DNA from 2 places in the Streptomyces luteogriseus genome. Region 1 is predicted to be linked to the other one. Evidence: riboswitches for the same ligand, from Rfam matches in the RefSeq annotation. Region 1 holds a riboswitch; the other holds the start of a gene.
The links. A riboswitch is a leader RNA that binds a small molecule or an ion and turns the genes downstream of it on or off. The one in region 1 is predicted to bind glycine.
Positions count from the first base shown of each region.

Region 2: it holds a riboswitch for glycine, as region 1 does, so the genes downstream of both, gcvP (aminomethyl-transferring glycine dehydrogenase) here and gcvT (glycine cleavage system aminomethyltransferase GcvT) in region 1, are expected to answer to the same signal.

Region 1 covers NZ_JACHMS010000001.1:2,657,489-2,673,194, reverse strand. The annotation lists gene BJ965_RS11640 (enoyl-CoA hydratase/isomerase family protein) at 1-717, shown strand, start outside; gene BJ965_RS11635 (ATP-binding protein) at 887-1,495, shown strand; gene BJ965_RS11630 (YncE family protein) at 1,572-2,750, shown strand; gene BJ965_RS11625 (MerR family transcriptional regulator) at 2,818-3,732, shown strand; gene BJ965_RS11620 (EF-hand domain-containing protein) at 3,792-4,004, shown strand; gene BJ965_RS11615 (NADPH-dependent F420 reductase) at 4,223-4,885, shown strand; gene BJ965_RS11610 (glycoside hydrolase family 25 protein) at 4,929-5,486, opposite strand; gene BJ965_RS11605 (MFS transporter) at 5,617-7,029, opposite strand; gene BJ965_RS11600 (L-serine ammonia-lyase) at 7,133-8,500, opposite strand; gene glyA (serine hydroxymethyltransferase) at 8,588-9,850, opposite strand; gene gcvH (glycine cleavage system protein GcvH) at 9,859-10,236, opposite strand; gene gcvT (glycine cleavage system aminomethyltransferase GcvT) at 10,340-11,509, opposite strand; glycine riboswitch at 11,500-11,620, opposite strand; glycine riboswitch at 11,621-11,720, opposite strand; gene BJ965_RS11580 (AAA family ATPase) at 11,943-12,617, shown strand; gene BJ965_RS11575 (enhanced serine sensitivity protein SseB) at 12,720-13,508, shown strand; gene BJ965_RS11570 (enhanced serine sensitivity protein SseB C-terminal domain-containing protein) at 13,645-14,445, shown strand; gene BJ965_RS11565 (ABC transporter permease) at 14,789-15,706, shown strand, end outside.
Region 2 covers NZ_JACHMS010000001.1:7,287,693-7,303,398, forward strand. The annotation lists gene BJ965_RS32510 (mannose-1-phosphate guanyltransferase) at 1-1,332, shown strand, start outside; gene BJ965_RS32515 (DUF881 domain-containing protein) at 1,431-2,345, shown strand; gene BJ965_RS32520 (small basic family protein) at 2,342-2,674, shown strand; gene BJ965_RS32525 (DUF881 domain-containing protein) at 2,680-3,588, shown strand; gene BJ965_RS32530 (FHA domain-containing protein) at 3,650-4,603, shown strand; gene ftsR (transcriptional regulator FtsR) at 4,656-5,393, shown strand; gene BJ965_RS32540 (bifunctional nuclease family protein) at 5,479-5,952, shown strand; gene BJ965_RS32545 (MerR family transcriptional regulator) at 6,247-6,930, shown strand; gene BJ965_RS32550 (DNA polymerase IV) at 7,065-8,483, shown strand; gene BJ965_RS32555 (PRC-barrel domain-containing protein) at 8,441-8,815, opposite strand; glycine riboswitch at 8,929-9,024, shown strand; gene gcvP (aminomethyl-transferring glycine dehydrogenase) at 9,200-12,085, shown strand; gene BJ965_RS32565 (TOBE domain-containing protein) at 12,150-12,569, opposite strand; gene BJ965_RS32570 (TOBE domain-containing protein) at 12,644-13,039, opposite strand; gene BJ965_RS32575 (DUF1707 SHOCT-like domain-containing protein) at 13,168-13,764, shown strand; gene BJ965_RS32580 (APC family permease) at 13,766-15,706, opposite strand, start outside.

The DNA of each region.
Region 1 (15,706 bases):
CGCCCGCCCATGAACGCGCTGGACATCGCCACGCAGGACCGGCTGAAGGAACTGGCTGAGGAGGCCACGCGCCGCGAGGACGTCAGGGCCGTGGTGCTCTGGGGCGGCGAGAAGGTGTTCGCGGCCGGTGCGGACATCAAGGAGATGCAGGCGATGGACCACACCGCGATGGTCCTGCGCGCCCGCGCCCTCCAGGACTCGTTCACGGCGGTGGCCAGGATCCCCAAGCCGGTCGTCGCGGCCGTGACGGGGTACGCGCTGGGCGGCGGCTGTGAACTCGCCCTGTGCGCGGACTTCCGCATCGCCGGCGAGAACGCCAAGCTCGGCCAGCCGGAGATCCTGCTCGGCCTGATCCCCGGTGCCGGCGGCACCCAGCGCCTGGCCCGCCTGGTCGGCCCCTCCAAGGCCAAGGACCTCATCTTCACGGGCCGCATGGTGAAGGCCGACGAGGCCCGCGAGATCGGCCTGGTGGACCGGGTCGTCCCCGTCGGCGAGGTGTACGCGCAGGCGCACGCCTGGGCCGCGAAGCTCGCGCAGGGACCGGCGCTGGCGCTGCGCGCGGCGAAGGAGTCGATCGACACGGGCCTGGAGACGGACATCGACACGGGCCTCGCGGTCGAACGGAACTGGTTCGCCGGCCTGTTCGCCACCGAGGACCGCGAGCGCGGGATGCGCAGCTTCGTGGAGGAGGGCCCGGGCAAGGCGAAGTTCCTCTGAACATCCCTCCAGGGGCTTGCAATTGACACGGTGTCTGACCCGGGGTCCCTCGATGGGGCGGTTTATGGCACCCTTAAGACAGCCTTAAGGGTGCCGGAACGGGAGATTCCGTCGATTGCCCCGGAACGATACGTTCCAGCAGGTCAGGTGAGGTGTCGAAGGGTCCGAAGTGCCGCTGGCATATGACGTACGGCCATCGGTTCACCCCCCGCTCCCTGGGGCGTATTCCCCGGGAACGGCCCCGCCGGACGCCCCGGGCGGCCATGATGGGGGCATGGCGGGGCTGGAGGGTATGGAACAGCCGCGGGGAGACGCACATGCGGCCGCGGCGCGCTGGTCGCCGACCGTCGAGGACGAACACGCGCTGAAGGCGCTCGAGCTGTACGGCAACCCGACGGAGGCAGAGGTTCCACTGCCGTCCCGCCCCGAGTCCGCGGCCACCGCGAGACGCCTCACCCAGGTCGTGGTCCTGCGCCACTGGGGGCTCACCCCCAAGACCACCGAGGACGCGGTTCTGCTCGTCTCCGAACTGGTCGGCAACGCCGTACGCCACACCGGCGCCCGCGTCTTCGGACTGCGCCTGCACCGGCGCCGCGGCTGGATCCGCGTCGAGGTCCGCGACCCCTCCCGCGGGCTGCCGTGCCTGATGCCGGTCCAGGAGATGGACATCAGCGGCCGGGGCCTGTTCCTCGTCGACAAGCTGGCCGACCGCTGGGGGGTCGATCTGCTGCCCCGGGGCAAGACGACCTGGTTCGAGATGCGGGTCGCCGACCGCTGAGCGCACGCGATGCCTCACCCGGTCGCCGGACGGACGAATCACCGGTTTCCCTTCGAGGCACCCATTGAATAGGGCAATGCACCGCCATCTCGTCAAGAGCGCCCTGGTCGCGGGTGCCACCCTCGCCGTCCTCTCCGCCTGCGGCACCGGCAGCGGGGAACGGACCTCCGAAGCGCGTGGTACCGAGGCCGCCGTGCCCGCCCCGCCCGAGAAGAAGCCCGTGAAGGGCCTGCCCGGCATGCCGCCCGTCCTGGACCCCGAGGACGTGTACGCCGCCGACCGTCCCAACAAGCTGTCCCCCGTGGTCAAGGACTTCCCGTCCCGGGTCTACGTCCCCAACACCGAGTCCGACACGGTCACCGTCATCGACCCGAAGACGTACGAGGTCACCGGGACGATCCGGGTGGGCCGGCAACCCCAGCACGTCGTGCCCTCCTGGGACCTGAAGACGCTCTGGGTCAACAACAACCGCGGCCACACCCTCACCCCCATCGACCCGAGGACCGGCGAGGCGGGCAAGGACGTCGAGGTCCACGACCCCTACAACCTCTACTTCACGCCCAACGGCAGATACGCCGTCGTCATGGCCTCCCTCGACCGCGAGCTGGTCTTCCGCGACCCGCACACCATGAAGGTGAAGAAGACCGTCCCGGTCTCCTGCTACGGCGTCAACCACGCCGACTTCTCCCTCGACGGCCGCTACTTCATCGTCTCCTGCGAGTTCAGCGGCGAACTGCTCAAGGTCGACACCGAGAGGATGGAGGTCGTCGGGCAGCAGCGGCTGCCGTTCCAGGGCGCCATGCCGCAGGACGTGAAGGTCTCACCCGACGGCAAGAGGTTCTACATCGCCGACATGATGGCCCACGGCATGTGGGTCCTGGACGGCGACCGGTTCACCGAGCCCACCCTGATGCCCACCGGCAAGGGCTGCCACGGCCTCTACGTCGGCCGCGACTCCCGCGAGATGTACGTGACCAACCGCGGCGAAGGCACCATCTCCGTCTTCGACTTCACCCAGGGCAGGCTGACCAAGAAGTGGAAACTGCCCGACGGCGGCAGCCCCGACATGGGCGGTGTCTCCGCCGACGGCAAGGTGCTGTGGCTGTCCGGCCGCTACGACGCCGAGGTGTACGCCGTCGACACCCGCACCGGCATCCAGCTCGCCCGGATCCCCGTCGGCAGCGGCCCGCACGGCCTCGCGGTCTACCCGCAGCCCGGCCGCTACTCGCTCGGCCACACAGGCGTGTTCCGGTGACGCCCGTCCGCCTCCCGCCGACGCGCTCCTTGAGCCTCCACCCGCTGGAGGGTCCAGACTCGCGGTCATGATCGACGACCGCACCGGACTGCTCACCATCGGTGAACTGGCCCGGGTCACGGGACTCGCCGTGCGCACCATCCGCTACTGGTCCGACGAGGGCGCCCTGCCCCCGGTGGGCCGGTCCGCGGGCGGCTACCGGCTGTACGACGCGGCGTCCGTGGCACGGCTGGAGCTGATCCGCACCCTGCGCGAACTGGGCCTCGGCCTCACGGACGTCCGCCGGATCCTGGCCGGTGAGACGACCGTCGCGCAGGTCGCGGCCGCGCACGTGGTCGCGCTGGACGCGCAGATCCGGGCGCTCGAGGTGACCCGTGCGGTGCTGTCGACCGTGGCGAAGCGGGATTCCGGCCTGGAGGAGATGGCGCTCATGAACAGACTGGCACGGCTGTCGGCGGCCGAGCGGCGGCGGATCGTGGAGGACTTCATGGCGGAGATCTTCGAAGGGATCGACCCGGCCGACCCGGACATCCGCCGCAGGCTGCGCTTCGCGGCCGCGAAGCTCCCCGACGACCCCACGCCCGAGCAGGTGGACGCATGGGTGGAGCTCGCCGAGCTGATCCAGGACCCCGGCTTTCGCGCGCAGATGCGGCAGATGATCGAGTTCAACGCGGCGGACCAGGGGCCGGACGCCCCGGCCGGTTCGTCCCTGTGGTTCGTGAGCCGGCTCGTGTCGCTCGCCGGCGAGGCACGGCAGCGCGGCATCGCCCCGGACGCACCGGAGGCCGACGAGGTCCTCCGGGACCTGCTCGGTGGCATCGACCGGGCCGTCGTACTCGAACGCCTCACGGCGGCCTCCAACGTACGGGTCGCCCGCTACCGCGAACTACAGGCCATCGTCAACGGCCTCGACTCCCAGCCGACCTACGACGAGGAGTTCGTCTGGGTGGTCGCCGCGCTGGAGGCTCACGCGGCCGGTTAATCTGACCTGCGTCAGACCTGCGTCAGCAGGACGCACAGCACGAGATGAGGGGCGGATCGGTGGCGGACATCGAGGAAGCACGCAAGCAGTTCGAGCGGATCGATACGGACGGTGACGGATTCATCACCGCTGCCGAGTTCAAGAGCGCCCTGGCCAAGTCGGGTGACTGGAACGTCACCGAGTCGGTCGCCGAGGTCGTCATCAAGACCCGTGACCTCGACGGCGACAAGCAGCTGAGCTTCGACGAGTTCTGGGCCTACCTGAACAAGTAGGCCTCCGGCTCGCCAGTTCTCCGGCGAAGGGGCCCGGTCCACGATCCTCGGACCGGGCCCCTCGCCGTGCCCGGGAACCCCGGTCAGACCTCCCGGACCCTGCGCGAAGAGCCCGAGGCCCCCTTCCGGGTCCGGAATAGCCCACCCGCCCCGGAGGTTGCCCTGGTCACGAAGGGTTCACGCGGCGCTGTTCATCTCCGGAAGGACGAGGCGAGGACATGAAGATCGGCATCATCGGAGCGGGCAACATCGGCGGCAACCTGACCCGGCGGCTCACCGCCCTCGGTCACGATGTCGCCGTCGCCAACTCCCGGGGGCCCGAGACGCTCACGGCCCTGGCGGAGGAGACCGGCGCGACGCCCGTGACGGTCGGGGAGGCGGCGCGGGGCGCCGAGATCGTCGTCGTCACCATTCCGCTGAAGGCGGTCCCGGACCTTCCCGCCGGCCTGCTCGACGGAGCGGCGGACGGCGTCGCGGTCATCGACACCGGTAACTACTACCCGCAGCAGCGCGACGGCAGGATCGCGGAGATCGAGGACGACGGGATCACCGAGAGCCGCTGGACGGAACGCCGGATCGGCCACCCGGTCGTCAAGGCCTTCAACGGCACCTTCGCCCAGGACATCCTGGACCGGCCGCTCCCCGCCGGCGACCCCGCCCGCATGGCCCTCCCGGTGGCCGGCGACGACGAGACGGCCAAGCGCAAGGTACGGGACCTGATCGACGCCCTCGGCTTCGACACCGTCGACGCGGGCGGCATCGACGACTCCTGGCGCCAACAGCCCGGCACCCCGGTCTACGGCCTGCGCGACGGCGTCGAGGGAGTCACCAAGGCCCTGTCGGAGGCCTCCCCGGACCGCACGCCGGAGTTCCGCGGCTAGGGCCCGCCGTCCGGATCACGCGGCAGACGCGGCAGGCCCCGGGTCAGGCATCCTCCGCCCATCTCCGCAGCGCCGTCTTGCTCTCGAAAGCGGCCACGTTCTTGTCCAGCGGGTCGTCGGTGTACTGGTGGAAGCGCCACTTGGCCTTGATGCGGGGCTTGCCCGCGCTCACGTAGTCGGCGATCCAGAGCGCGTCGCCCGCATAGGAGGTGGTATCGACGTTGAGCCAGAAGTGCCGGTTGCAGTAGAGGACCACCGGGTTGTTCGGCCGCAGGTCCTTCAGCTTCCGGATGAACAGGTCCTTCTCGGCGTTGCTCGCGTGCGTCCCGTTGCTGGTGGTTTCCCAGTCGACGGCGAGGATGTCGCCCGCCCGGTCGGGGGCTCTGCTCACGAAGTACTCGGCCTGGGCCGTCAGGTTGCCGGGCCACAGGAAGTGGTAGAAGCCGACGACCAGCCCGGCGTCCCGGGCCCGTCTGGTCTGGGCGGCGAGCTTGGGATTGACGTAGGAGCGCCCCTCCGTCGCCTTGACGAAGACGAAGGAGAGGCCGTCGGTTCCGTAGGAGGAGGACTGGTAGGCGCTCACGTCGATGCCGCGCAGCATGGGGGCTCCCTCTGGTGCGGGTGGGGCTGAAGTCCCCTCGGGTCAGGGGTTGTTGTTATGCCCCGCCAGGACGGCCGTACGCCGGGCGTGAGGAGGCTCGCGACCCGGCGGTGGTGAGCGCCGGTCGGTTTCAGGAGGCGGGGGAGCCCGCCCGGGGCCGGGTCGCGTCGTCGGTGGAGGCGGCCTCGCGGTCGTCCAGGGAGACGTCCTTGGTCTCCTTGCCGAGCAGGAGCGCGATCAGCGTCAGTACCGCCATCGCCGAGAGGTAGACGCCGACCAGCCAGGGCGAGCCGTCCCCGGCCTCCCACAGCGCCACGGCGATGAACGGGGCGACCGCCGCCCCGAGGATCGAGCTGACGTTGTACGAGATGCCGGAGCCGGTGTAGCGGACGCTGGTCGGGAAGAGCTCGGGCAGGAGCGCGCCCATCGGCCCGAACGTCATGCCCATCAGGGTGAAGCCGAGGACGAGCCACAGCACCACGCCGAGGGTGCCCAGACCGATCAACGGCGCCCAGACCAGTCCGAAGACGATGATCGCGGCGGTGATCCAGATCAGGGTGGTGCGCCGCCCGTACCGGTCCGCGAGCGGGCCCGAGGCCAGAGTGAACGCGGCGAAGAACAGCACACCGAAGATCATCATGAGGACGAACGTGGTGTAGTCGTAGCCGAGTCCGGGCACGGCGGCGTCCTTCGCGGCGCGTCCGTAGCTCAGCGAGAACGTGGTCATCAGGTAGAAGAGCACGTAGGTCGCCAGCATGATGAAGGTGCCCAGGACCAACTGCCTGCCGTGGCTGCGCACCACCGTGACGAGCGGCAGCCGCCGCACCCCGCCGGTCTCGCGGGTCCTGGCGAAGACCGCCGACTCGACGAGCCGGGAGCGCACCCACAGGCCGATCGCGACCATCACCGCGGAGAACAGGAACGGGACCCGCCAGCCCCAGCTGACGAAGGCGTCCGAGGGCTGCGAGGGGTCGGCGCCCGCCGCGGACGGCAGCAGCGCGCCCATGACCAGGAACAGGCCGTTGCCGATGATGAAGCCGAGCGGGGCGCCCAGTTGCGGGAAGGTGCCGTACAGGGCGCGCTTGCCGCTCGGGGCGTTCTCGGTCGCGACCAGGGCGGCGCCGCTCCACTCGCCGCCGAGCGCGAAGCCCTGCGCGAGCCGCATCAGCACGAGCAGCGCGGTGGCCAGCCAGCCGGCTTGCGCGTAGGTGGGCAGCACGCCGATGAGGAACGTGGCGATGCCCATGGTCAGCAGCGAGACGACGAGCGTCTTCTTGCGGCCGAGCCGGTCACCGAGGTGCCCGAAGACGACGGCGCCGACCGGACGGGCCACCATCGCGGCGCCGAAGACCGCGAAGGACGACAGCAACGCGGTGGTCGGGTCGCTGCTCGGGAAGAACAGCTGGGGGAAGACGAGCACCGCGGCGGTCGCGTAGATGTAGAAGTCGTAGAACTCGATCGTCGTGCCCATGAGGCTGGCGACGAGCACGCGGGACCGCGGGTTGACGGGCGGGGAGGCTGGACCGGTGGCGGGAGCGGGCATCGTTCGGTCTTTCACGTGTGAAACATGGGCACTGCAACGATGTCAGCGATCTTGATTTCCGGTATCGCCATCTCGCATGGCAAGACAGGTCCCGCCCCTGGGCTCAGCACTCGATGATGTTCACCGCAAGCCCGCCCCGGGCCGTCTCCTTGTACTTCACGGACATGTCCGCGCCGGTGTCCTTCATGGTCTTGATGACCTTGTCCAGGGACACCTTGTGCGAGCCGTCTCCGCGCATCGCCATGCGGGCGGCCGTGACGGCCTTGACCGCGGCCATGCCGTTGCGCTCGATACAGGGGATCTGGACCAGGCCGCCCACGGGATCGCAGGTGAGGCCGAGGTTGTGCTCCATGCCGATCTCGGCTGCGTTCTCGACCTGCTCGGGCGAGCCGCCGAGGACCTCGGCCAGGGCGCCCGCGGCCATGGAGCAGGCGGAGCCGACCTCGCCCTGGCAGCCGACCTCGGCGCCGGAGATGGAGGCGTTCTCCTTGAAGAGCATGCCGATCGCGCCCGCGGCGAGCAGGAAGCGGACCACGCCGTCCTCGTCGGCGCCGGGCACGAAGTTGACGTAGTAGTGCAGGACCGCCGGGATGATGCCGGCGGCGCCGTTGGTGGGGGCGGTGACGACCCGGCCGCCGGCCGCGTTCTCCTCGTTGACCGCCATCGCGTAGAGGGTGATCCACTCCATGGCGAGGGCCAGCGGGTCGCCCTCGGAGCGCAGCTTGCGCGCGGTGTTCGCGGCCCGGCGGCGCACCTTGAGGCCGCCCGGCAGGATGCCCTCCTGGGACAGTCCGCGCGCCACGCAGTCCCGCATCACCTGCCAGATCTCCAGCAGGCCCGCGCGGATCTCCTCCTCGGTGCGCCAGGCCCGCTCGTTCTCCAGCATCAGCGCGGAGATGGACAGGCCCGTCTCCTCGGCCAGGCGCAGCAGCTCGTCGCCGGTGCGGAAGGGGTACTTCAGCACGGTGTCGTCGAGCTTGATGCGGTCGGCCCCGACCGCGTCCTCGTCGACGACGAAGCCGCCTCCGACCGAGTAGTACGTCTTCGTCAGCAGCTCCGCGCCCGAGGCGTCGTACGCCCACAGGGTCATGCCGTTGGCGTGGTACGGGAGGGCCTTGCGGCGGTGCAGGACCATGTCGTCGTCGAAGGAGAACGCGACCTCGTGCTCGCCGAGCAGGTTGAGCCGGCCGCCGGACTTGATCGCTTCCACCCGCTCGTCCGCGCTCGACACGTCGACCGTGCGCGGCGAGTCGCCCTCCAGGCCGAGCAGCACCGCCTTGGGCGTGCCGTGGCCGTGTCCGGTCGCCCCGAGCGAGCCGTACAGCTCCGAGCGGACCGAGGCGACGGACCCCAGGAGCTCCTCGTTGCGCAGCCGCCGGACGAACAGGCCGGCCGCCCGCATCGGGCCGACGGTGTGGGAACTGGACGGGCCGATGCCGATCGAGAACAGGTCGAAGACCGAGATGGCCACGGGGGAACTCCTGACTACATGGGTGGTGCGGAGGGGGTGGGCGCCGCGACCGCTTGTGGCGGACGCGGCGCCCGAAAGGTTTCTTCGTTACGTGTTCAGACCCGGGTACAGCGGGTGCTTGGCGGCCAGGGCCTTCACCCGGGCCTTGAGGGCGTCCGCGTCGTAGGACGGCTTCAGCGCCTCGGCGATGACGTCCGCGACCTCCGCGAAGTCCTCGGCTGCGAAGCCCCGGGTCGCCAGCGCCGGTGTGCCGATCCGCAGACCGGACGTCACCATCGGCGGACGCGGGTCGTTCGGGATCGCGTTCCGGTTGACCGTGATGCCCACCTCGTGGAGGCGGTCCTCGGCCTGCCGGCCGTCCAGCTCCGAGTGGCGCAGGTCGACCAGGACCAGGTGCACGTCCGTGCCGCCGGACAGGACGTCCACACCCACGGCCCGGACGTCGTCCTTCACCAGACGCTCGGCCAGGATGCGGGCACCCTCCAGCGTACGGCGCTGGCGCTCCTTGAAGTCCTCCGAGGCGGCGACCTTGAAGGAGACCGCCTTGGCCGCGATCACGTGCTCCAGCGGGCCGCCCTGCTGACCGGGGAAGACGGCGGAGTTGATCTTCTTGGCCAGTTCGGCCGTGGAGAGGATCACACCGCCGCGCGGGCCGCCGAGGGTCTTGTGGGTCGTGGTGGTGACCACGTGGGCGTGCGGCACCGGGTTCGGGTGCAGCCCGGCCGCGACGAGCCCGGCGAAGTGGGCCATGTCGACCATCAGGTACGCGCCGACCTCGTCCGCGATCCGGCGGAACGCGGCGAAGTCCAGCTGCCGCGGGTAGGCCGACCAGCCGGCGACGATCAGCTTCGGCCGGGACTCCTTCGCCAGCCGCTCGACCTCGGCCATGTCGACCCGGCCGTCCTCGCCCACGTGGTAGGCGACGACGTCGTAGAGCTTGCCGGAGAAGTTGATCTTCATGCCATGGGTCAGGTGCCCGCCGTGCGCGAGGTTCAGACCCATGATGGTGTCGCCCGGCTTGAGCAGCGCGAACATCGCGGCCGCGTTGGCCTGGGCGCCCGAGTGCGGCTGGACGTTGGCGTGCTCGGCGCCGAACAGCTCCTTGACGCGGTCGATCGCGATCTGCTCGACCACGTCGACGTGCTCGCAGCCGCCGTAGTAGCGGCGGCCCGGGTAGCCCTCGGCGTACTTGTTGGTGAGGACCGAGCCCTGCGCCTCCATGACGGCGACCGGAGCGAAGTTCTCCGAGGCGATCATCTCCAGCGTGGACTGCTGGCGGTGCAGCTCGGCGTCGACCGCGGCGGCGACCGCCGGGTCGAGCTCGTGCAGGGGTGTGTTCAGGACGGACATACGACTCCTCAGCCCGCGGAGAACGCGGTGTACTCGTCGGCGGAGAGCAGGTCGCCCGGCTCGTCCGAGACCCGCACCTTGAACAGCCAGCCGCCCGCGAAGGGGGCCGAGTTCACCAGCGCCGGGTCGTTCACGACGTCCTCGTTGACCTCGGTGATCTCACCGGAGACGGGGGAGTACAGGTCGGACACCGACTTGGTCGACTCCAGCTCGCCGCAGGTCTCGCCGGCGGACACGGTGTCACCCACCTCGGGAAGCTGGACGAACACGACATCGCCGAGCGCGTTGGCCGCGTGCTCCGTGATGCCGACCGTCGAGACGCCGTCCTCGGCGGCCGACAGCCACTCGTGCTCCTTGCTGTAGCGCAGCTCTTTGGGGTTGCTCATGGCCTGGATTCTCCTGTACGCGCGGGAGTGCTGTGGAAGGGGGGACTGCTGGTGAGCTGGGACGACGGGCAGGGGCTCGCCGCCGCGGCCCTTCGGCCAGTGTCTACTTCTGGCGCTTGTAGAACGGCAGCGCCACGACCTCGTACGGCTCGTGACTGCCCCGGATGTCCACGCCCACGCCGCTCGTGCCGGGCGCGGCGTGCGCGGGATCGACGTACGCCATCGCGACCGGCTTGCCGAGCGTGGGGGAGGGGGCGCCGGAGGTGACCTCGCCGATCACCTCGCCGCCGGCGACCACCGCGTACCCGGCGCGCGGGACGCGGCGGCCCTCGGCGACCAGGCCCACGAGCACGCGCGGCGGCTGGGACTCGGCCCGGGCCGCGGCCTCGCGCAGGGCCTCGCGCCCGACGAAGTCGCCCTCTTTCTCGAACTTCACCACGCGGCCGAGCCCGGCGTCGAAGGGCGTCAGGGAGGTGGTCAGCTCGTGCCCGTACAGCGGCATGCCCGCCTCGAGGCGCAGCGTGTCGCGGCAGGACAGACCGCACGGGACCAGCCCGACGCCCTCGCCGGCCTTGGTCAGGGCCTGCCACAGCTCGACCGCGTGCTCGGGCTTCACGAACAGCTCGAAGCCGTCCTCGCCGGTGTAGCCGGTCCGGGCGATCAGGGCCGGGACGCCCGCGACCGTGCCGGGCAGCCCGGCGTAGTACTTCAGGCCGTCGAGGTCGGCGTCGGTCAGGGACTTCAGGATCCCCGGCGACTCGGGTCCCTGGACGGCGAGCAGCGCGTAGGCGTCCCGGTCGTCGCGCACCTCGGCGTCGAAGCCGGCGGCGCGCTCGGTCAGCGCGTCCAGCACCACCTGGGCGTTGGAGGCGTTGGCGACGACCATGTACTCGGTCTCGCCGAGGCGGTAGACGATCAGGTCGTCCAGAATGCCGCCGTCGGCCCGGCAGATCATGGTGTAGCGGGCCCGGCCCGGCTTCACGCCGCCGATGTTGCCCACCAGGGCGAAGTCCAGCAGGGCGGCGGCCTGTGGCCCGGTTACGGTGATCTCGCCCATGTGGGAGAGGTCGAACAGGCCGGCCTTCGTGCGCACGGCGAGGTGCTCGTCGCGCTCGGAGCCGTAGCGCAGGGGCATGTCCCAGCCGGCGAAGTCGGTCATCGTCGCGCCGAGCGAACGATGCAGGGCATCGAGCGCGGTGTGACGGAGTTCTCCTGTACTGCTCACGGTCGGTCGTCTCCCAAGGCAATGACGGGCGAGGTCGTTCCTCCCCATCTGTCATCGGAACCTGAGAGGTTCGCCATGACCCGAGGGGTCCTTGGCTTGCACCTTGGGTGGAGCCGCATCCCCGTCGAGGACAGGGGGCGGCCCGCTTTTCAGATGTGCCTCGCCCGCGCGGTAACGGGGCCTGAGAGATTCAAGGGAGGGACTTGCTCCTTCGGCGCCCCAGCTCTTGCGGTGCTGAGGACTCTCCCGCGCGGATTCAAACGGCCGGTATGCAGTTGGCGCGCACATCATTGCACGCATCCTTCCGGCGCGGCAGGGGGACCTTTCACAGGGAGTGCACGAGTCCCGCGCGCCGGGCACAGCGACCTGTAGCAGCCCTGTTGCAGGACGAGAACGTAAATGAGAGGCCAGCGGCATTACCTTCTCTTTACACTCGGCGGGGATGGGACTCCGTACCTGGCCCCAGGGGAGGACGATCACGGTGAACAGGACCACCGCGTACGCGACGACGGGCATCGCGCTGCCCGAGCAGCCGGCCGCCGCTCCGGTCCGGGCGGTCCGCGCCCCGGCGCCGGCGCCGGCGCCGGTCGTCCGCGACCTGCGCGACCGCCCCGGGGGCGGCCCGCACGCGCTGCTGTTCGGCCCCCGCGACCTCGTCGTGGTCACGGGCCTGCCCGGCAGCGGCAAGTCCACGCTGATGCGGCGCACCGTGCCGGGCCGGCGCGTCGACTCCCAGGACACGCGCGACCGCTGGGAGCGCCGCATGCCGCGCGCCCTGCCGTACGCGCTCTACCGTCCGCTCGTCCGTCTCTCCCACTACGCCGGGCTGCGCCGCGTCCTGCGCACCGGGGAGGGCGTCGTCGTGCACGACTGCGGCACCCAGGCCTGGGTCCGGCGCTGGCTCGCCCGCGAGGCCCGCCGCCGGGACGGCACGCTCCACCTGCTCCTCCTCGACGTCACGCCCGAGCAGGCCCTGGCCGGTCAGCGCGACCGCGGCCGCGGCGTCTCGCGCTACGCGTTCCTGCGCCACCGCGCGGCGAGCAACCGCCTGCTGCGCGCGGTGGAACGGGGCGATCTCCCCGCCGGCTGCGGCTCGGCCGTCCTCGCCGACCGGGACACGGCGAACACCCTCCACAGAATCGGCTTCACGGGCTGAGCCCGCGCCGTCGTACACCGGTCCCGTTCCCGATGCCCCCGGCGCTCCGTCAGCCGTTAGCCTTTTGAGCCACAGCAGTGGTTCCAGGCAGGCGGTAGGCAGATGGACATCCCGGCGGACTTCTCCGCGGACTTCCCGGCGCAGACGCAGACCCACCCGCACGGCGGTTGGCCCGGCAACGAGCTGGAGGAGGTGCTCTCGGCCTCCCTCGGCGCCGGACCGGCGGCCGGCGGGCGGATCGTCGAGGTGCTCGGGCGGAGCTTCGTGTGGATCCCGCTGCCCAGCGGCGGCGGCCCGCACAGCGGCCCCCTCGATCTGCCCGGCATCGAGATCGACGGCCAGGCGTTCGTGCCGGTGTTCAGCTCCGAGGAGCAGTTCCGCCAGGTCGTCGGCTCCCACATGTCGTACACCATCGCGCCCGCCGTGGAGTTCGCCCGCGGCCTGCCTCCGCACGCGGGCATAGCCGTCAACCCGGGTGGTGTGGTGGGTATCCCGCTGCCGCCGCCCGCCGTGGCCGAGCTGTGCCGGGCCGGCCGGACCCCGCTGGACGGCCCCGCGAGCGGCGGCCGGGTCCGCCTCTTCGAGCCCGACTGGCAGGACGACCCGGTGGACTTCCTCGCCGCCGCCTCCGCCGAGTTCGAGGCGACGGGTGTCGTCGTCACGGCCCGCCGCTGTCTCGCCGCCATCGAGACCGCCGACCCGGTGATGTTCGTGGGCGTCGAACTCTCCCAGTGGGAGGGCGACCTGCGCGCCCTGCCCCTGGACGCCCTCACCCGGGCGGTCACCGCCGCCCCGGCCCCCTGGCCGGTCAACCTGGTGCTCCTGGATGTGACGGAGGACCCGGTGGGAGCGTGGATGCGGGAGAGGGTCCGGCCCTTTTTCCAGCGGTAGGGCGGCACCTCAGGGGCGCGGGGAACGGCGCGAGAACCACCCACGACCCGCGGCCGCGATACGACCCCAGGCTCCGATCTCTCGCGCGGGCTTAAGCTAGGGCACCGTCGAGGCGTTGTACGAAGGGGCGGTAAAGGTGAGCGCGAGCGGCACGGCCGCGGCCGGACAGGTCGAGCACATGCTGCGCCAGGTCACGCCCGGGCGTTACGACGCCTACGAGGCACTCCTGCGCGCGCTCGCGACCCCGCACACCGGCCAGATCTGGATGCTCCTGTGGCACGGGCAGGCCGGCTCCCCCGACGCCCAGTACGGGAACATGGACGTCGACGGTCACGGCTACGCCCCCTGCGTGACCTCCGCCCAGGAGCTGTCCGCCAGCGGCTGGAACCGGTCGTACGAGGTGATCGACGGCGTCGACGTCGCCCGGGCCCTCTACCCCGACCACTTCGGACTCTGGCTCAACCCGCACGCCCCCGGCGGCGGCGTCGGCATCCCCTGGCTCGACCTGCGCCGGATCGCCACGGGCCTGGACCGCCAGCCCGCCGGCCCCCTGCGCCTGTCCGAACCCGCCATCGAGGTCCCGCAGTTCTACGCCCTGCTCGCGCAGAACGCCCACCGCACCCCGGCCGTCCGCTCGCTGCGCCGGGTCTGGGTGCAGCCCGCGCTGGGGGCGCCGTACCTCGCCATCGGACTGGATGTGTACGACACCTCGCCGCCGGCCGTGGACTCCGTGCGCGCGATGATGCAGCAGTCCCTCGGCGCCGTACCGGACGGACTCCCCGTGTCGACCGTCGCCATGTCCGACGAGCACGACCCGGTGGCCATGTGGCTGCGCGCGAACGCCCGCCCGTTCTACGACCGCGAGGCCCATGCCACCGCCCCCGTCCAGGCGCCGGTCTCCGGCTACGGATACCCTCCGGCGCAGGGCCGGTACTGACCGGCTCGAAGTCGCCCCCGGAGTCCTTCCCGCGTCACCCGCCGAACGCGACAACCGCTCAGCTCTCCGCGCGTAGATAGGGGCGAAAAGCGGCAGGTTGTCCTAAAATTCCCCTGTCTTGGCGCGTCCGACCCCCGCTACCCGTTGTCCGGATAACGGAACCCCGCAGACAGCATCACGTTTACGCATCCTTTCACCGCCAAGTCTGGCAACAGATCGCCAAAGCGTTGAAGACTCCCCGCAAGACACGGGCCGGGTCGGTCTTGTGTACGAGACAAACAAAACCGCTACAGCGGCAGCCAGGGGCTCGGCGATCGCCGGCCCGAGAGGGGTCAATCGCACCGTGACCGCACCGATCGAGACCACGGGGGCGGAAGCCGGAGCACAGCCCGAGGCAGTGCTCTCCGGGGTCAAGAAGAGCCAGATCGAAGGGCGCTCGCTCACCCAGATCGCCTGGATGCGCTTCAAGCGGGACAAGGTGGCGATGGCGGGCGGCGTCGTCGTCATCCTGCTCACGCTGCTGGCGGTGTTCTCCAAGCCGATCCAGTGGATCTTCAACCTCGATCCCAACAAGTTCAACCAGGACCTCATCGACCCGGCGCTGCTCGCTCCCAAGGGCGGCTGGGGAGGAATGAGTTGGGACCACCCGCTCGGCGTGGACCCCCAGTACGGCCGGGACATGCTCGCCCGCATCATCGACGGCTCCTGGGTCTCCCTCCTGGTCGCGGGCGGCGCCACGCTGCTGTCCGTGTGCATCGGCACCGTGCTCGGTGTCGTCGCCGGGTACTACGGCGGCTGGATCGACAGTGTGATCAGCAGGCTCATGGACACGTTCCTGGCCTTCCCTCTGCTGCTGTTCGCGATCTCGATCTCCGCCTCCGTGCAGGACGGGTTCTTCGGCCTCGAAGGCCTGAACCTGCGCATCAGTGTGCTGATCTTCGTGATCGGCTTCTTCAGCTGGCCGTACATCGGCCGCATCGTGCGCGCCCAGACGATGACCCTGCGCAAGCGGGAGTTCATCGAGGCCGCCACAAGCCTCGGGGCACGCGGCCCGTACGTCCTGTTCCGGGAACTGCTCCCGAACCTCGTCGCACCGATCCTCGTCTACTCGACGCTGATCATCCCGACGAACATCCTGTTCGAGGCCGCGCTGAGCTTCCTCGGCGTCGGTATCGCTCCGCCGCAGGCCTCCTGGGGCGGCATGCTCAGCAACGCTGTGGATCTCTACACGGCTGATCCGCAGTACATGTTCGTGCCCGGA
Region 2 (15,706 bases), 4.6 Mb from region 1:
GGTGTGTCCGGCATCCTGAACGTGGAGATCACGCCGGAACTCGCGGTGCGTCTCGCGGGCGCGTACGCGACGACCCTGAAGAAGGGCTCGACCGTCACCACGGCCCGAGACCACTCGCGTGGTGCCCGTGCGCTGAAGCGGGCGGTGATCTCCGCGCTGCAGGCGAGCGCGATCGACGTGCGGGACCTGGAGAACGTGCCGCTGCCCGTGGCCCGGCAGCAGACCGCGCGCGGCAGTGCGGGCGGCATCATGATCCGTACCACGCCCGGTGTGCCGGACTCCGTCGACATCATGTTCTTCGACGGGCAGGGTGCGGACCTCTCGCAGGGCAGCCAGCGGAAGCTGGACCGGGTGTTCGCGCGGCAGGAGTACCGACGTGCATTCCCCGGCGAGATCGGTGACCTGTACTTCCCGGCGAGTGTCTTCGACTCGTACACCGGCTCGCTGCTGCGGAACGTCGACACGACCGGGATCGCGGACTCCGGGCTGAAGGTCGTCGTGGACGCGTCCAACGGAAGCGCCGGCCTCGTGCTGCCGAGCCTGCTCGGCAAGCTCGGTGTCGACTCGCTGACGATCAACCCCGGTCTCGACGAGTCCAGGCCGACGGAGACGGCCGACATGCGGCGGTCGGGGATGGTGCGTCTCGGGGAGATCGTGGCGTCCTCGGGAGCCGCGTTCGGTGTGCGGTTCGACCCCGTCGGTGAGCGACTGTCGCTCGTCGACGAGAAGGGCCGGATCATCGAGGACGACCGGGCGCTGCTCGTGATGCTGGACCTCGTCGCCGCCGAGCGGCGCAGTGGACGGGTCGCGCTGCCGGTGACCACGACCCGGATCGCCGAGCAGGTGGCGGCGTACCACGGGACGCAGGTCGAGTGGACGACCACCTCCCCCGACGACCTCACGCGTGTCGGCGGTGAGGAAGGGACGATCTTCGGCGGTGACGGCAAGGGCGGTTTCATCGTCCCCGAGTTCAGCAGCGTGTACGACGCCACGGCGGCGTTCGTGCGGCTCATCGGGCTGGTGGGGCGGACGCAGCTCACGCTCAGCCAGATCGACGCGCGGATCCCGCGGGCACACGTCCTGAAGCGGGATCTGGCGACCCCGTGGGCCGTCAAGGGCCTCGTGATGCGGCGGGTCGTCGAAGCGGCCGGAGATCGCTTCGTGGACACCACGGACGGGGTGCGGGTGGTGGAGACCGACGGCCGCTGGGTGATGGTGCTGCCCGACCCGGCCGAGGCCGTCACCCATCTGTGGGCCGAAGGGCCGGACGACGCCTCCGCGCAGGCCCTGCTGGACGAATGGTCGGCCGTCGTGGACAGCGCCGGCCGGTAGAACGGGCTGCACGCGTGCGTGCCGGACAAGTGTCCTCAACGGGGCCTGTCCGGCACGCCGGTGGGGCCGTTCGGAGGTAGGGCTCGCGACGTGCGACGATGTGCGGCATGCCGCAGCAACCCCCCATTCGGAGCACACCCACGCGGCCCCGGCGCCCGGATGCGTCCATGTCGTTGCTCACCAACGTCATGGACCACAGCCTCGACGACGGATATGCCGAGGCCGCCGAGCGCAAGAAGGCCGCCGGTGACAGCGGCATGCCGAAGACGCTCAGGGCGAAGCTGGGGCTCGCCGCCGGACTGGTGCTCGCGGCCCTCGTCGTGACCGTCGGAGCGGCGCAGGCGCGGGTCGCCGCCCCGGTCGTCGCCAAGGAGCGGGAAGAGCTGGTCGACCGCATCGACCGGGAGACCGAGGCGGCGGACAAGCTGGAGGACTCCGTCGACGAGCTGCGCGCGGACGTGAGCGCCCGGCAGCGGGAGGCGCTGAAGCACAGCGGTGGCAGCACGGACTCCGATCTTGTCGGCATCCTGTCGGGCGCCGCCGCCGTGCACGGCCCCGGTGTGAAGCTCGTGGTGAACGACGCCAAGGAAGCCGCCTCGGGGGGCGACGGCGACCCGCGGGAGACCTCCGGTTTCTCCGACACCGGCCGGGTGCGTGACCGGGACATGCAGCGGGTGGTCAACGGGCTGTGGGAGTCGGGCGCCGAGGCCGTCTCGATCAACGGGCAGCGGCTGACGGCGCTGTCCGCGATCAGGGCCGCGGGGGACGCCATACTGGTCGACAACAAGCCGCTGGTGCCGCCGTACACGGTGTTGGCGGTGGGGGACGGGCAGCGGCTGAGCACGCGGTTCCAGAACAGCGCGGACGGGTTGTATCTGAACGCGCTGCAGGAGAGCTACGGCATCAGGACAGGCATCTCCGTGGAGGACGACCTCCGGCTGCCTGCCGCGCCGAGCGTGACCGTACGTACAGCACAGCCGAGCATTGAGAAGAGCGAGAAGGGCACATCGTGATCGCCGTACTGGGCCTCGTCGTGGGAGTCGTGGCCGGCCTGTTGGTCCGGCCTGAGGTTCCGGCGGTGGTCGAGCCTTATCTGCCGATCGCTGTCGTGGCGGCGCTCGACGCCGTGTTCGGCGGCCTGCGGGCCATGCTCGACGGCATCTTCGACGACAAGGTCTTCGTGGTGTCGTTCCTGTCGAACGTGGTCGTGGCCGCGTTGATCGTGTTCCTGGGCGACAAGCTGGGCGTGGGCGCCCAGCTGTCCACCGGTGTGGTGGTCGTCCTCGGTATCCGGATCTTCTCCAACGCCGCGGCGATCCGCCGGCACGTCTTCCGGGCGTGAGGCCGATGAGCGATCACGACGACAAGACCGCCGAGAAGCGGGGCGACGCGCGCGACGACAGCGCCGAGTCCGGGAACGGGCTGCGCAAGGAGCTGCCCCGGGAGGTGCCCGCGGCGGCTCCCGCCGCAGAGGACAGCCCCAAGGAGCCGCAGGCCCCGCAGCCGGAACCGCAGCCGGAACCCGAGCCGCGGCTGACCGGTCGGCAGCGGCTGGTGCAGGGGGTGTGGCCGCCGCGTGTCACACGGGCCCAACTCATCGTCGCGGTGCTGCTGTTCGGCCTCGGGTTCGGGCTGGCGGTGCAGGTGGCCTCGAACAGCGACAGCGACAGCGCGCTGCGTGGCGCGCGACAGGAAGATCTTGTCCGCATCCTCGATGAACTGGATGACCGTACTCAACGTCTTGAGGACGAGAAGCAAGGTCTCGAGAAGCAGCGCGACGAGCTGGAGAACAGCTCTGACCAGGCCGAGGAGGCCCGGAAACAGACGATCGAGAAGGAGAGGCAACTCGGCATCCTCGCGGGCACCGTGGCCGCGCAGGGGCCCGGCATCACCATGACGATCCAGGACACGAAGGGGACGGTCGAGGCGGACATGCTGCTCGACGCGATCCAGGAACTGCGCGCGGCGGGTGCCGAGGCGATCCAGGTCAACGGCGTACGGGTCGTCGCGGGCACGTATCTCACGGACTCGGGCAAGGGCGTGGGCGTCGACGGGAACAAGATCAACGCGCCCTATCGTTTCAAGGTCATCGGCAAGTCGCAGGACCTCGAGCCGGCGCTCAACATCCCCGGAGGCGTGGTGCAGACTCTCGAGAAGGAACAGGCCACCGTCACGATCGAGCGGTCCACCGACATCGTCGTGGACGCCTTGCGAGCAGCGAAGCGGCCTGACTACGCTCGGTCGTCCTCGCAGTGAGCCGGGGGTGCATGGGCGGCGTCCGGCGAGGGCATGAGGTTGCGGGGGGTCGGCGCACCGAATGGGCGGTGCGTGGTGGAAACTGTCTGGTGCAGACGGACGTTGTCAGGATGTCCGGGTCGGCCAGAGTGTTCAGTCAGGGTTCGTCCTGCCCCACGGGCGGGTCTGTTTCGGTCAAGGGGAATCGCCCGTGAAGTTGTTTGCGAAGTTGTTCGGCAAGAGCGCGCGAGAAGGCAGCGACAATGCGACCGCTCGCCATCGCGCCCAGCCTGACGCGGAGGGCCAGCGGCCGCTGTTCCGGGACCAGGTCGGTGGCCCTGGCGGCGACGTTTCCGGAGGTCAGGGCGCGCCGTCGGTTGACCCTGCGCAGCCCGGCGGCATAGGTTTCGGGCAACCGTCGACCTCAAGTGCGGGTGGAGGGTTTTCCGACCCGTATGCGTCCAACGCCCCCGGTGGGCAGCCGCGGCAGGAGGATCCCATGTCGGCCCTGGTGTGTACGAGGTGCGGTAACCGCAACGCGGAGAACAGCCGCTTCTGCTCCAACTGCGGCGCGCCGCTGCGGGCGGGGGCGACGCCGGAGCGTCCGTCCGAGACGACTTCCACGATCTCCATCTCCGGTCTCGAGGCCTACGACAGCGAGACCACCGGTCAGACGCCGATGCCGACGCTGTCGCCCGAGGCCCAGGCCGCCGTCGACGCGCTGCCGCTGGGCTCGGCGCTGCTGGTCGTGCGCCGCGGGCCGAACTCGGGCAGCCGCTTCCTGCTGGACGGCGACCTGACCACGGCCGGCCGGCATCCGCAGAGCGACATCTTCCTGGACGACGTGACGGTGTCCCGGCGTCACGTGGAGTTCCGCCGCGGTCAGGACGGTTCGTTCACCGTCGCCGACGTGGGCAGCCTGAACGGCACGTACGTGAACCGGGAGCGGATCGACCAGGTCGCCCTGAACAACGGCGACGAGGTGCAGATCGGCAAGTACCGGCTGGTCTTCTACGCCAGCCAGCGGGGCTACTGACCGGGCTCGGTCCGGACAGACCCAGCGAAGGTCCATCCGTCAGGGAAGGTCCATGCTGCATACACCGAGCGGCGGTGCCGGGCGCGGCACCGCCGCCACGGACAGTGGGCTGATGAGCATCGGCTCGGTGCTGAACGCGCTGCGCGACGAGTTTCCCGAAGTGACCATCTCCAAGATCCGCTTCCTGGAGTCGGAAGGGCTCATCGAGCCGCAGCGGACCCCGTCGGGGTACCGCAAATTCAGCGCCCATGACGTCGAGCGCCTCGGTCACGTCCTGAGGATGCAGCGGGACCACTATCTGCCCCTGAAGGTGATCCGGGAGCATCTGGAGGCCATGGAGCGCGGTGAGGCCGTGCAGCTGCCGGTCGTGGGGCGTCAGCGCGACGGTGCGTCCGTCTCCGAGCCGCCCGAGGAGCCCACAGCGGCCAGGATCGGCCGGCAGGAGCTGCTCGCCGCCGTCGGCGTCGGCGAGCGGGAGCTCGAGGAGTGGGAGTCCTACGGGCTCCTCACCCCACTGGAGGACGGGGCGTACGACGCCGGGGCGGTCACCGTCGCCCTGCTCGTCGTCGAACTCGGGCAATTCGGGATCGAGCCGCGGCACCTGCGGGTGATGAAGGCCGCCGCCGACCGTGAGGCCGGGCTCGTGGACCAGGTGGTGGCACCGCTCAGGCGGCACCGCAACCCGCAGACCAGGGCTCATGCCGAGGCCCGCACCAAGGAGCTGGCGGGGCTCACGGTGAAGCTGCACGCCGCGCTGGTGCGGACGGCGCTCGGGGTGCGGCTGCCCTGAGGCGGCCGGGCGACAGGGGGCCGGATCAGGCGCCCGATCCCGGCCCGACTACCCAAACGTCCCGAGCACGGCCTAGGGTTGCTGTGTGAACGAGCTCGATGTCGTAGGTGTCCGGGTCGAAATGCCCTCCAACCAACCGATCGTGCTGCTGCGTGAAGTGGGAGGCGACCGTTACCTCCCCATCTGGATCGGACCGGGGGAGGCGACGGCGATCGCCTTCGCCCAACAGGGGATGGCTCCCGCGCGGCCGCTGACACACGACCTGTTCAAGGACGTGTTGGAAGCCGTCGGCCAGGAGCTCACGGAAGTGCGCATCACGGACCTGCGTGAGGGCGTCTTCTATGCGGAGCTGGTCTTCGCGAGCGGCGTCGAGGTGAGCGCCCGCCCGTCCGACGCCATAGCGCTGGCGCTGCGCACCGGGACGCCGATCTACGGCAGTGACACGGTGCTCGACGACGCCGGTATCGCGATTCCGGACGAGCAGGAGGACGAGGTGGAGAAGTTCCGCGAGTTCCTCGACCAGATCTCCCCGGAGGATTTCGGCACCAGCAGCCAGTGAGCTCCCCGGGGAGCGGGCAGCGTTGTGAGAGTCGTGTGGGCGGCCCGGCGGACGATGTGGTCCGTGACCGGGCCGCCGCCGTTTGTGTGACGGGTGAAATGCCCGCATGTGCCGGTGGCGCGTGAGAGCGTCATACGGCTCGTGCCGGGCGCATTCGGCTAGCCTTTCCCCGCGGTGGGGCACGGGAAACCACTCTCAGGGTGATTATCACTCGGCGTGGCGAGTGTGGCGATCGTTGACGCACCCCTGGTGACTGCCTACCGTCGAGAAGGCAGGTCAAGGACGGAGGTCGGCGTGAGAAGCAGCGGCGACGGTACGGCCGGGGGTGGCCCCGAGCGCAGTCTCAGGGCGAGCGGTCCGTACGCTCCCCCCGGCTCACGATCCCTCCCGGGCGGGGGATGCCCCCAGCCCGGTGGTGCGGCCGATCACGCTCCGCAGCGACCGACAGCGGTGCCGAGCAGCGGAGGGACGACGTCCATGGCGTCCGAGCAGATCGGCTATCGCGGCCCCACGGCCTGTGCGGCCGCCGGCATCACCTACCGGCAGTTGGACTACTGGGCCCGCACGGGGCTCGTCGAGCCGAGCGTGCGCCCCGCCTACGGGTCCGGGACGCAGCGGCTGTACAGCTTCCGGGACGTGGTCGTCCTGAAGATCGTCAAGCGGTTCCTCGACACCGGGGTGTCGTTGCAGAACATCCGCACGGCCGTCCAGCACCTCAGGGAACGCGGTTTCAGTGATCTGGAGCGCATGACGCTGATGAGCGACGGCGCGACGGTCTACGAGTGCACCTCGCCCGACGAGGTCCATGCCCTGCTCCAGGGCGGCCAGGGTGTGTTCGGGATCGCTGTCGGCGTGGTGTGGCGGGACGTCGAGAGCGCGCTGTCCCAGCTGCACGGCGAGCGGATCGACACCGGCGAGACCCTCGTGGGACCCAACCCGGCGGACGAGCTGGCGCGTCGGCGGAACCGGGCCGTCTGAGCCGTCCAGCAACGCGAGATGTACGCGGTCGCAGGAGGCGGGACGTTTCCGCGCCGGGCCGTACACGGTTTTCCGTGGGGTGTCCGGGGCTGACGCGCGGGGCGTTGTCAGTGGCGTAGGGCAGCATCGGAGATGTGAGAACCGCGCCTACGATCCTGCATCTCGACATGGATGCCTTCTTCGCTTCGGTGGAGCAGGCGTCCAAGCCGAGCCTGCGCGGGAAGGCCGTGGTCGTGGGCGGGCTCGGACCGCGCGGGGTGGTGGCGACCGCGTCGTACGAGGCACGGGTCTTCGGGGTGCACTCGGCGATGCCCATGGGGCAGGCCCGGCGGCTCGCTCCCAACGCCGCGTATCTCGTGCCGCGCTTCCATCTCTACAAGTCGATCAGCGAGCGGGTGATGGAGCTGTTGCGTGCGCTGTCGCCGCTGGTCGAGCCGTTGAGTCTGGACGAGGCCTTCGTGGACCTGGAGGCCGGGGGCGTGGCCTGGGACGAGCCGTCGGCGCGGCTGGCGGGGATCAAGCTGCGCGCGGACATACGGGCCGTCACGGGGCTCACGGGGTCGGTGGGCCTCGCCGCCTCCAAGATGCTCGCGAAGATCGCCTCGGAGGCGGCCAAGCCCGACGGGCTGGTGGTGATCGAGCCCGGCACCGAGCGGGCGATGCTCGGGCCGATGTCGGTGCGGACGCTTCCGGGGGTGGGGCCGGCGACGGGCGACCATCTGCGGCGGGCCGGGATCACCACGGTCGAGGAGATCGTCGAGGCGGGCGAGGACGAGCTGGTCCGGCTGCTGGGGAAGGCGCATGGGCACGGTCTGTACGCCATGGCCCTGGCGCGCGATGACCGGCCCGTGGTGGCGGAGCGGGAAACGAAGTCGGTGTCGGTCGAGGACACCTACGACGTGGACATCCATGACCGGACGCGGGTCGGGCTGGAGGTGCAGCGGCTCGCCGAGCGGTGTGTGCGCAGGCTGCGCGGGGCCGGGCTGTCGGGGCGGACGATCGTGCTGAAGGTGCGGCGGTACGACTTCTCGACGCTCACCCGGTCCGAGACGCTGCGCGGGCCCACGGACGATCCCGCGGTGATCCGCGAGGCGGCGGCCAGACTGCTGGACTCGGTCGACACGACCGGCGGGGTGCGGCTCCTCGGGGTGGGGGTCAGCGGGCTCGCCGACTACACGCAGGAGGACCTGTTCGCGCAGGCGGCGGGGGAGCGGGCGGTCGCGGAGGGCCCGGTCGAGGAGCACGCCGCCGCCGTGGCAGCCGAGGAGCAGCCGTCGCTCGCCGAGCGGCGGTGGCCCGCCGGGCACGACGTGCGGCACACCGAGTTCGGGCACGGATGGGTGCAGGGCAGCGGCCTCGGGCGGGTCACCGTACGGTTCGAGACGCCTGACTCGGAGCCCGGGCGAGTGCGGACGTTCCGGGTCGACGATCCGGACCTGGAGGCGGCGGATCCGCTGCCGCTGGTCTTACGAGGGCCGGACGGGGGAGGCCGCGTGCCCGGACCGGGGCCTCAGGCCGGCTCGTCGGTGCCCGCCAGCTTGCCGAAGTCGTGATCCGGCAGCGGGGGCGGGGCGGCGACGTCGAGGCCGTAGTGATGGTAGAGCTGCAGTTCCTGCTCGGGGGAGAGGTGGCGGCCGACGCCGAAATCGGGAGCGTCCTTGATCAGGGCGCGTTCGAAGGGGACGTGGAGGGCCCCCTCGATCAGTTCGCTGGGCTCCAGGGGGACGAAGGCGTCCCTGCTGAACAGGCCGGTGCGTATGGCCGCCCACTCCGGTTCGCCCGTGGCGTCGTCGAGGTAGACCTCGTCGATCGTGCCGATCCTGGTCCCGTTGCGGTCGAACGCCTTGCGGCCGATCAGGTTGCGCGGATCGATATCGGTTCGCACGGGCCCTCCACATGGTCGCACCTCATCCGTAAACACTACAAAACGGTACAAGCGGGGATGCGGCCACTCGAAGGTTCGTGCGTTGACCTCGCTGGTACGCTGGCAGCGGCTGTTGACCCCGCGCGGGAGAGTCCTCCAGACATCATCGGAGGCGCCGAAGGAGCAAATCCTCCCCGGAATCTCTCAGGCTCACGTACCGCGCGGACGAGGTCACTCTGGAAAGCAGGGCGGGTGTCGACGGCTTCCGCTCTCACCGACGGTGAAAGCCGGAGGCCTTCGGGCGATCCGGTGAAGCTCTCAGGTTGAGATGACAGAGGGGGAGGCCGTCCGGGTACCCGTGCCGTGGTGCCCCTCGCAGGTCGTGTCGACCAGGAGGCCTCCGTAATGACCGCCCACCGCATTCCGCTCTCCGAGCTCGAAGAGGCAGTCCCCTTCGAGCAGCGCCACATCGGCCCCGACCACGAGGCCTGCGCCAAGATGCTCGCCCACGTCGGCTACGGCTCACTCGACGAGCTCACGGCCGCCGCGGTCCCGGCCGTGATCAAGAGCGCCGAGGCCCTGGACCTCCCCGGCGCCCGCAGCGAGGCCGAGGTGATCGCCGAGCTGCGCTCCCTCGCCGACCGCAACCAGGTCCTCGGCTCCATGATCGGCCTCGGCTACTACGGCACGTTCACGCCGCCGGTCATCATGCGCAACGTCATGGAGAACCCGTCCTGGTACACGGCCTACACGCCGTACCAGCCGGAGATCTCGCAGGGCCGCCTCGAGGCGCTGCTCAACTTCCAGACGATGGTCGCCGACCTGACCGGGCTGCCGACGTCCGGCGCCTCCCTGCTCGACGAGGGCACCGCGGCCGCCGAGGCCATGGCACTGTCGCGGCGGCTTGGCAAGAACAAGAAGGGCCTGTTCCTGGTCGACGCGGACACGCTGCCGCAGACCATCGCGGTGATCCAGACCCGCGCCGAGCCGACCGGCGTCGAGGTCGTCGTCGCCGACCTCAGTGAGGGCATTCCCGCCGAGATCGCCGAGCGTGAGATCAACGGCGTACTGCTCCAGTACCCGGGCGCCTCAGGTGCCGTGCGGGACATCAAGCCGGTCATCGACCGGGCGCACGAGCTCGGCGCGCTCGTCACCGTCGCCGCCGATCTGCTGGCGCTGACGCTGCTGAAGTCGCCCGGCGAGCTCGGCGCGGACATCGCCGTCGGCACGACGCAGCGCTTCGGCGTCCCCATGGGCTTCGGCGGACCGCACGCCGGCTACATGGCGGTCCAGGACAAGATGGCGCGCAGCCTGCCCGGGCGGCTCGTCGGCGTGTCCGTGGACGCCGACGGGAACAAGGCCTACCGGCTGGCGCTGCAGACGCGTGAGCAGCACATCCGCCGGGAGAAGGCGACCAGCAACATCTGCACCGCGCAGGTGCTGCTCGCCGTCATGGCCGGCATGTACGCCGTCTACCACGGCCCGGAGGGCCTGAAGGGCATCGCCCGGCGCACCCACCGGTACGCCACGGTCCTCGCCGCCGGACTCGCGAACGGCGGGGTCGAGGTCGTGCACGGCTCCTACTTCGACACGGTGACCGTGCGCGTCGAGGGCCGGGCCGCCGAGGTCGTGGCCGCCGCGCGGGACCACGGGGTCAATCTGCGTCCCGTCGACGCCGACCACGTCTCGATCGCCTGCGACGAGACCACGACGCGGGCCCAGCTGCGTGCCGTGTGGGCGGCCTTCGGCGTCGAGGGCGTCGTCGAGGCGCTGGACGCGGCCACCGAGGACGGGCTCCCGGCCGCGCTGCTGCGCACCGACGACTACCTGACGCACCCCGTCTTCCACCAGCACCGCTCCGAGACCGCCATGCTGCGCTACCTGCGCAAGCTGGCCGACCGGGACTACGCGCTCGACCGCGGCATGATCCCGCTGGGCTCCTGCACCATGAAGCTCAACGCGACCACCGAGATGGAGCCGGTCACGTGGCCCGAGTTCGGGCAGATGCACCCCTTCGCGCCGGCCGAGCAGGCCGGGGGCTACCTCACCCTCATCCACGAACTGGAGGACCGGCTCGCCGAGGTCACCGGCTACGACAAGGTGTCCCTCCAGCCGAACGCCGGGTCGCAGGGCGAGCTGGCCGGTCTGCTCGCGGTCCGCGGATACCACCGGGCCAACGGGGACGCACAGCGCACCGTGTGCCTGATCCCGTCGTCCGCGCACGGCACCAACGCCGCCAGCGCCGTGATGGCCGGCATGAAGGTCGTCGTCGTGAAGACCGCCGGGGACGGCGAGATCGACGTCGAGGACCTGCGGGCCAAGATCGAGCAGTACCGCGACCAGTTGGCCGTGCTGATGATCACGTACCCGTCCACGCACGGTGTGTTCGAGGAGCACGTCGCCGACATCTGTGCACAGGTGCACGAGGCGGGCGGGCAGGTCTACGTCGACGGGGCCAACCTCAACGCGCTCGTCGGGCTCGCCAAGCCGGGGCACTTCGGCGGCGACGTCTCGCACCTGAACCTGCACAAGACCTTCTGCATCCCGCACGGCGGCGGCGGTCCCGGCGTCGGCCCGGTCGCGGTGCGCGAGCACCTCGCGCCCTACCTGCCGAACCACCCGCTGCAGCCCGCGGCAGGCCCGGAGACGGGCGTCGGCCCCATCTCGGCGGCCCCCTGGGGCTCCGCCGGCATCCTGCCCATCTCGTGGGCGTACGTCCGGCTCATGGGCGGCGAGGGGCTGAAGCGGGCCACACAGGTGGCCGTGCTCAGCGCCAACTACATCGCCAAGCGGCTGGAGCCGCACTACCCGGTGCTCTACACCGGCCCCGGCGGGCTCGTCGCGCACGAGTGCATCATCGACCTGCGGCCCCTGACCAAGGCGACCGGCGTGAGCGTCGACGACGTCGCCAAGCGGCTGATCGACTACGGCTTCCACGCGCCGACCATGTCGTTCCCGGTGGCCGGGACGCTGATGATCGAGCCGACCGAGTCGGAGGACCTGGCCGAGCTGGACCGCTTCTGCGAGGCGATGATCGCCATCCGCGCCGAGATCGAGAAGGTCGGTTCCGGCGAGTGGCCCGCGGAGGACAACCCGCTGCGCGGCGCCCCGCACACCGCCGGCGCGCTCGCCGGGGCGTGGGAGCACGCCTACAGCCGTGAGGAGGCCGTCTTCCCGTCCGGGGTGTCGACCGCCGACAAGTACTGGCCGCCGGTGCGGCGCATCGACCAGGCCTTCGGCGACCGCAACCTCGTCTGCTCCTGCCCGCCGCTGGACGCGTACGAGGACTGACCGGCCGACCGGTCACAGGGAGGGGCTCCGCGGTGCGGGGTCCCTCCCGCCGTTCACCGGCCGGTCAGGCGGTGGCGAGTGACACCTCGGTCGCCTTGATCAGTGCTACGACGGGGAGCCCGGGTGACAGGGCCAGGTCCTCCGCGGCCTCCCGGGTGATCGCGGCGGTCAGTTCGCCGCCCTCCACTGTGACGCGGACGGATGCCATGGCGTCGCCGGCGGCGAGGTCCGTGACCGTGCCGCGGAGCTGGTTGCGGATCGACAGGCCCTCGACGGGTGCGGTGGCCAGGGAGACCTCCGTCGACTTCATCAGGGCGCGCACGGCGGTGCCCGGGGTGAGGCGGAGGTCTTCCGCGGCTTCGCGGGTGATCGCCGCGGTGAGGTTCCGGCCGCCGGTGAGACGGACCCTGACCGTCGCCATGGCCTCGCCAGGGGTGACGGCGGTGACGGTGCCGGCGAGCTGGTTGCCGATGCTCAGGCTCATGGGGGCACGGTAGCCCGATATCGGCGTTCGCCCTGGCAGGCGTGCGTTTGCGTCGCCTCCGCCTCCCCTCGGGTTCAGACGCGGTCGATATGTACGTTCGTCGACTTCACGCGGGCTGTCGCCTCCATGCCGACCTCAAGGCCGAGTTCCTCCACCGCCTCGCGGGTGAGCAGGGAGACGAGCCGGTGCGGGCCGGCCTGGATCTCCACTTGGGCGGCGACGTCGCCGAGTTTGATCGCGGTGACGATGCCGGGGAAGGCGTTGCGGGCCGAGGTGTACGGGGTGTCCTCCTCGGCGGTGCCGGACCGGGCGAGTTCGACCGAGAAGGCGGCCAGGTCCCGCCCGTCGACGAGCCGTCGCCCGGCCTCGTCGCGGTGGGTCGTGATGCGGCCCGCGTCCGCCCAGCGGCGGGCGGTGTCCGGGCTGACGCCGAGCAGCCGTGCTGCCTGGCCGATCGTGTAGGACTGCATGCCGGTCACGATAGGGGCGCCGGGAGGGAACGGGGGCTGCGGGGTTGGCCGTTGGGTATGACGCGATATAGCGTTAGTGGTCGAGTGGGTGGGCCGGGTGGCGTGCCCGGGGGATCGGGGGTGGAGTGATGGCGGCCGAGATCGCGCGGACGGGTGGATCGCCCGAGGTGAGGGCGTCGCACGCGGACCGGGACCGGGTCGTGGACGTGCTGCGCGTCGCCGCGGGTGACGGACGGCTCACCCTGGAGGAGCTCGAGGAGCGGCTGGAGACGGCGCTGTCCGCACGCACGGTGGGCGAGCTCGCCGTGCTGACGGCGGATCTTCCCGCGGTGGCCGGTCAGGCGTCCGGCGGGGCCGAGGACGTCGTCCGGATCCGGCAGGAGGGGGCCTCGACCCGCCGGTGTGACGGCTGGGTGGTGCCGCGGCGGCTGGAGATCCGTTCGGCGTGGGGCGAGGTGGCTCTGGACTTCACCGACGCGGTGATCAGCCACGACACCCTGGACATCGACCTGGATCTGCGGGCAGGCGCCCTGAAGCTGCTGACCCGGCCGGGTGTCGTGGTCGACACCGGCGGCCTGGTGCTGAACTATTCCGAGATCAAGGCCCGCCGGCCGGCCGACGCCCCCGTCCTGCTGCGAATACGGATCACGGGCGAGATCCACTACGGGCAGGTCGTGGTGCGCCCGCCGCGAAGGGGCTTCGGCAGGAAGGGCGCGACGGCCTGACTCAGCCCACGTGCACCCTGGGCCGCCGCTTGCGGTCCGGCTCCGCCTCGCGCAGGACCTCGCGGGTCACCGGGGCGACCTCGCCCTGGCCGAACAGGAAGAAGCGCAGGAAGTTGGCGAAGGGCCCGCCCTCGGTCCACTCGAAGTAGATGTGCGGGGTGCGGCCCGTCGCGTCGCGGACGTGCAGCAGCAGCGCGGCCAGGGCGTTGGGGATCGAGGACGACTCCAGGGTCAGGACGCGGTAGCGGCCGTGCAGCACCTCACCGCGCACGGTCAGGCCTGCCTCGAACTCGGACGGGTCGGTGACCGTCACCTCGACGAAGACGAAGTCCTCCTGGCTGGACAGGTCGTTGTCGTGCCGGATCTGTTCGATCTTGGCGCGGTACTCGGCGATGTCGCGCCGGTCGGGCTCGTTGGCGATGAAGCGTATCCGCCGGCCGGCCATGTCCCGCACGAAGCGCTCCGCCATGTGGTCCAGCGTCACGCTGGTCACGCGCAGCTCGAAGGCCCGGGCCAGCCGCGACAGCAGGGACACGAGGATGATGCCGGCGACGAAGCAGGCGCCGATCTTCACGCCGTCCGGCCGCTCGATGACGTTGAGCACGGTCGTGTAGAGGAACACCGCGGAGATCACCGCGAAGGCGACGGTCCAGTTCCGCTGCCGGGCCTTGCGGGCGGCGATGGTCACCGCGATCGCGGCGGAGCTGATCAGGACCAGCACGCCGGTGGCGTAGGCGCCGCCCTGCGCGTTGACGTCGGCGTCGAAGATCCAGGTGACCAGGAAGGCGATCAGGGTGAAGACGATGACCATGGGCCGTACGGCGCGGGCCCAGTGCGGGGCCATGCCGTAGCGGGGCAGGTAGCGCGGCATCAGGTTGAGCAGGCCCGCCATCGCGGACGCGCCGGCGAACCAGAGGATGGCGATCGTCGAGACGTCGTAGACGGTGCCGAAGGTGTTGCCCAGGTAGTCGTGTGCCAGGTACGCGAGCGCGCGGCCGTTGGCCTGGCCCCCCGCCTCGAACTCCTTCTCCGGGATGAGGAGGGTGGTGATGAAGCTCGTCGTGATCAGGAAGACGCTCATGATCAGCGCGGCCGTGGTGAGCAGCTTCTTCGTGTCGCGGATGCGGCCGGTCGGCCGTGCCTCGGTGTCGTCCGGGTCGCCCTGGACGTGCGGCATCACCGCGACTCCCGTCTCGAACCCGGAGAGGCCGAGCGCCAGCTTCGGGAAGACGAGCAGGGCGACGCCGATCATGGCGAAGATGTTGCTGTGCTGGGCGGTGAGGGCGCTCGACCAGTCGGTGATCACATGACCGGCGGTGATGACGTGGTAGAGGCCGACCGACACCACGACCGCGTTCAGCGCGAGGTAGGCGCCGACGAGGGCGACCGCGACGCCGATCGCCTCCAGGAAGCCCTTGAGGAACACCGCCCCGAGCAGGGCCACCAGGACCAGGGTGATCAGCATCTGCTTGTCGTGCAGGGCACCGGTCAGATGGGGGTTCTCCACGAGGTGGGTGGAGGCGTCGGCGGCCGACAGGGTGATGGTGATGAGGAAGTCGGTGGCGGCGAACCCCAGCAGGGTCAGTACGAACAGCTTGCCCTGCCAGAAGGAGAGCAGCCGCTCCAGCATCGCGATCGAGCCCTCGCCGTGGGGGCTCTCCTCGGCCACACGGCGGTAGACGGGCAGGGCGCCGGCCAGGGTGACCACGACCAGGACGATGGTCGCGATCGGAGACAGCAGTCCGGCGGCGAGGGCGGCGATGCCCGGCTGGTAGCCGAGGGTCGAGAAGTAGTCGACGCCGGTCAGGCACATCACCCGCCACCAGCGCTGTCCCCGGTGCGGGGGCTCGGGCTGGGCGTGGGGGCCGGTGTGGCCACCGTCCTTGCCCATGTCGGACAGGCCTTCCAGCATCCAGGCGCGCAGGCGGCTGGGTGGGGTGGG